One region of the Thioalkalivibrio versutus genome, then DNA from elsewhere that is predicted to be linked to it. Evidence: riboswitches for the same ligand, from Rfam matches in the RefSeq annotation. Region 1 holds a riboswitch; the other holds the start of a gene.
What was found. A riboswitch is a leader RNA that binds a small molecule or an ion and turns the genes downstream of it on or off. The one in region 1 is predicted to bind cobalamin.
Positions count from the first base shown of each region.

Region 2: another riboswitch for cobalamin. It lies ahead of bluB (5,6-dimethylbenzimidazole synthase); the one in region 1 lies ahead of TVD_RS04670 (TonB-dependent receptor domain-containing protein).

Region 1 covers NZ_CP011367.1:982,562-985,033, forward strand. Annotated here, with positions in the region: gene TVD_RS04665 (hypothetical protein) at 1-423, shown strand, start outside; cobalamin riboswitch at 511-757, shown strand; gene TVD_RS04670 (TonB-dependent receptor domain-containing protein) at 901-2,472, shown strand, end outside.
Region 2 covers NZ_CP011367.1:1,532,453-1,534,924, reverse strand. Annotated here, with positions in the region: gene TVD_RS07105 (cobalamin-binding protein) at 24-932, opposite strand; cobalamin riboswitch at 1,081-1,343, shown strand; gene bluB (5,6-dimethylbenzimidazole synthase) at 1,439-2,212, shown strand; gene cbiB (adenosylcobinamide-phosphate synthase CbiB) at 2,209-2,472, shown strand, end outside.

The DNA of each region.
Region 1 (2,472 bases):
GAGCCGCTGGTGGATCTTACGAATCCCAGTATCCAGCGCGCGATCTATGCCAACCCCGCGGCCTATCTGGGTGGGCTCTACGTGGGCATGAGCGCGGATGCCAAGGCAGGCCTGGGCTCGGCCATGGTGCGCAAGGTCCGGCAGGACCTCGGGCGCATGGCCGAGTGGCTGGCGCTGCGCCTCACGCGCATCTACAACCTGCCACTGAGTGACTCCATGCGCGATTTCCTGGTCAGCCACTATGGGGCCAATCGCGAGCGCCTGGAGATGGTGGCGACCCATACCGGGGACGAGTCGCACCCGGTGGCGCTGCGTGCCGAGCGCTCGCCCGAGTTCGACGCCATGCTACAGGACAAGGCTTGGGGTCTGCTGCTCAAGCGCGGGACCCGCTACCTGTACGCGGAGGAACGGCGCCGCCGCTGATCGGCATCGATATGCGAGCCTGCTAGCGTCACTCGGGATCGCGTGGTGGGTGGGTTCGCGGCTGGTAATTTTGCGCCCAACTGTGTAGGGTTCGCTACGTTCCTCGGTGCCCGACCAAGCACGGCTTGGCGGGTTAAACGGGAAGATCGGTGAGTCTCCGACGGGCCGCAAGGCCCTGGGATGAATCCGACGCTGCCCCCGCAACGGTGATCGAGCGAGAGACCGCCCGTCGGTTTCTGATGGTCGCGGCCAGTGCCACTGAACCCTGGGTTCGGGAAGGCGCCGCGCCGGAACGCTCGTCAGTCCGGAGACCGGCCAGGGAATGATCGCGCGGCATGCGGCGGGCATGCGAGGCGGATGATCGGGCCCGGCCGTTCGCCGGTCGTGGCCGATCCCCCTCGTGTCTGTCTCCCCCTGTCTGTGCGATCCCGACGAATCAACGGCGTGCGGGCGGCTCGCCGGGAGACAACAAAAAACATGAAACGCACAGCACTCTCCGCGGCCATCCTGCTGGCCACTTCTCCCGTTCTGGCGGACACCCCGGATACCGACGAAGCGCAGACGCTGGAGACCGTCCAGGTCACCGCCTCCCGCATCGCACAGACGGTCGACCAGACTCTCGCCTCGGTGACCATCATCGACCGCGAGGAGATCGAGCGCCTGCAGCCACGTCAGTTCACCGATCTGGTGGAGGGTCGTGCGGGGGTCTCCGTATCCAGCGCAGGCCCGTTCGGGAAGCAGTCCAGCGTGCGCATGCGGGGTACCGAATCCGGCCACCACCTGCTGTTGGTCGATGGCGTCCGCATGGGCTCTGCCACGAGCGGCGACGCGAGCTGGCGGTTTTTGCCGCCGGAGGAGATCGATCGTGTGGAGATCGTGCGCGGGCCACGCACATCCATCTACGGTTCCGATGCTATTGGCGGGGTGACCCAGATATTCAGTCGCGCGGGCCGCGAAGGTCCGCCTCGAGTCAATGCATTCCTGGGGGCCGGCAGCTTCAGCACTTGGGAGGCCGGACTCGGCGTGGCTGGTGGTACCGAGCGTACCGACTACAGCCTGTCGGTCAGCATGTTCGACACTGAGGGCATCGACGTGCAGGACGGTGTCGGCGATGACGACCCCGACGGCTACGACAACACCTCGCTGGCCGCCAAGGTGGCCCACCGGCTCGACAATGGGATCGAAATCTTCGGCAACGTATTGTATTCGGGAGGTCGTTCGGAATATGACGCGGACGAATTATCTACCGGGCTTCCGTATGATCGGGCCTACACGGACTTCGTGCATGCTGCGCTGCGTGTGGGTATTCGTATTCCGGTGACCGGTCGTTGGGACTCGGAAGTGGCGCTTGGCCAGTCACGGGATGAGAGTGACGACGTCACCGAGGGCGGCGCGTTTGGTGGAAGCGTAGACCGTTTCGATACGCGTCGGGACCAGCTGACCTGGCGTAACGATGTCCGCCTAGGGGATCGCAGCGAGCTAGTGGCCGGACTGGATGCCTACGAGGACCGGGTTGATGCCACCACCGATTATAACGAGGACTCGCGTTACAACGTTGGGGTGTATTCGGTCTTGCGCACCGAGCTCGGCAATCACGACCTGGAAGGTTCGCTCCGCTACGACGACAACGAGCAGTTCGGCGACAAGACCACCGGCCAGGTCGCCTGGGGCATGCAGGCCACGGATGCCATGCGTCTGCGGGCTTCTTACGGCACTGCGTTCAATGCGCCGACCTTCAATCAACTCTATTGGCCGAGGGACGGAAATCCCGCCCTCGAGCCTGAACAATCTCGTACCGCGGAATTGGGCGCCCGCTACTCGACGAGTCTTGCTTACGTGGATGTCGCGGTGTTCGAGACGCGCGTTGATAATTTGATTGCTGGATGGCCGGCGCAGAACATTGATGAGGCCCGTATTCGCGGGCTGGAGGTCGAGGGCGGCCATGATATCGGGCCGTGGAATTCCAGGGCGTCGCTGACTTTGCTTGACGCAGAGGACCGTGGGACAGGGGATGAACTGGCGCGTCGTGCGCCGGTTTCTGCTCGTATC
Region 2 (2,472 bases), 550 kb from region 1:
GACTGCGAGGCGGATCGTCATGGTCATGGGGCGGGACGGCGTGCGCGGGCGCGTTCGAGTTCTTCGCACATCAGGGCGGTGCCTTCCGCGATGCGTCCGGTATGGCGTTGCAGGAGCGAAGGGGGAATGAAGAACAGATTGTCGCGCTGGACCGCGGTCATGTCCTCCCATTGGCCCCAGGCGACCACCCAGTCGGGGCGATCCTCGCCCATGCCGCCGCCGATGATGACCTCGGGGTCGGCATCCAGTACGGCTTCGCGGCCAATGCGTGGCACCAGGCGGTCGAGATCGCCGAACACGTTCACGCCGCCACAGACGGCAATGGCCTCGGCGATCAGGTGGTCGTCATTGACCGTCATCAACGGTTGCTCCCACACCTGATAGAACACGCGAATCGGGTCCCGGTCGCCGTACGTGGCGCGGAGCGCGTCCATTCGGCCCAGGAAGTCCTCTGCCGCGGCCTCGCCCTGGTCATGCGTGCCGGCGAGCGTGGCCATGCGCCGCATGCTCGAGGCCACACCCTCGAAGCTGCGCGGTTCCGATTCATACACCGGCAGTCCCAGTTCGCGCAGGCGTTCGACCTGGGAGGCGGAGTTGCCGCTCTTCCACGCGATCACCAGATCGGGGTCCCTTTCCAGTACCCGTTCCAGGTCAATCCGGCTGTAGCCGCCAATCCGCGGGATGGCCTCCGCCTCGGGCGGATAATCGCTGTACTGCGTTGCGCCCACGATGCGGTCCCCCGCACCGACGGCGAACAGCACCTCGGTGATGTGCGGCGCCAGGCTGACGATGCGCTCGGCAGGCTGCTCCAGATGGACCTCGCGGCCATCGTCGTCGGTGACCGTGATTGAGTCCGCCATTGCGATCAGCGGGGTTGAGAGCACGCCCAGGAGGCAAGCGAGCAGTGGGGTTCGGGAAGTCCAAAATTGCATGATTTTACAGTCGCATTGGATTGGTTGTTCAAGCGCCTTCGAGCCGGCTGGAGAGCCGCCACCTGGCGCTGGACTAGCGGGGCATCATAGCAGCAAGCCTGGGGCGCCTCGGAGCGTCAATTGGTCGGCAGTGGGCTTGCCGCGTATGATTGGCGGCTTGCTACCAGGTGCCCGGGCGACTGATCGCGCGGGTTAAACGGGAAGTCGGTGCAGGCGCGAGATCCTCCGCAGCCCCATTCCGACGCTGCCCCCGCAACGGTAAGCGAGTGGGTTCGAGGGGTGCTTCCGCAGGCCGCTCGGACCTCGACAAGTCGAAAGCCACTGGGCCGAACGCGGCCCGGGAAGGCGACTTGCCGCCCCGGGTTGCCGGGGCCTCGCGAGCCCGGAGACCGGCCTGGACGATGTTTCTGCGACCGCGCGGTGGGCGAGGGTCGGTAGGTGCGGGCCCCCTGTGGCCGCACCCCGATCCCTCTGCATCCGCGTCGTGTCCCCCTGACGGTAAGCCGATGCAGTCCGAGTTGCCCGCCAATGAGAACCCTTCCTGCCCGGCCGCTGATGCCCAGGGTTCGGGATTTGCCCAAGATGAGCTTGCGGCCGTCTATCGCGTGATCGCGGAACGCCGGGATATGCGCCATTTTCGGCCGGACCCGGTCGATCCAGCGGTGTTGCGGCGGCTGCTGGAGGCGGCGCATCGCGCGCCGAGCGTCGGCTACATGCAGCCCTGGCGCTTCCTGCGCATTACCGACCCGGCGGTGCGCGAGGCGCTCCACGCCCACGCGGCGGATGAACAGGCGCGCACCGCCGAGGCCTGTGGCGAGCGCGCGGCGGAGGTGCATCGCTTGAAGCTGGAGGGCATCCGCGAGGCGGGCGAGTTACTGGTCGTGGCCCTGACCGATGGCCGCGAACGCTACGTGCTGGGCCGGCGGACGCTCCCCGAGATGGACCTCTGTTCGGCCGCGTGTGCGATCCAGAACCTGTGGCTGGCCGCCCGCGCCGAGGGCCTGGGCATGGGCTGGGTCTCCCTGTTCGATCCGGACTGGCTGGCCAATCGGCTGGACATGCCCGAAGGCGGGTACCCGATCGCGGTGCTGTGCCTGGGGCATGTGGAGCGCTTCTATGACCGGCCGATGCTGGAGACGGCGGGTTGGGATACCCGGCGCCCCCTGGAAGACCTGGTCTTCCAGGATCGCTGGGGTGCGCCGTGCGAACTGGCCTTGCCCACGGTTGTGCGGGAATCCGCCGCGCGTCCGGATGGGCCATCCGGGGGTGGCGACACATGAGTACCTTTCTGATCTTGATCGGCGCCCTGATCCTGGACCGACTGTTTGGCGACCCACGGCGGTTCCATCCGCTGGCCGGATTCGGCCAGCTCGCGGCCTGGGCCGAATCCCGCTGGCATGCGCCCAGTCGTGTACGCGGAGCGCTCCTTCTCGCGGCGCTGGTCCTGCCCTGGGTGGCGCTGGCCGCACTGGGCGCCTCGCTGGCCTGGGGCTGGGTTCTGACGCTGGCGATCCTCACGCTGGCAATTGGCTGGCGCAGC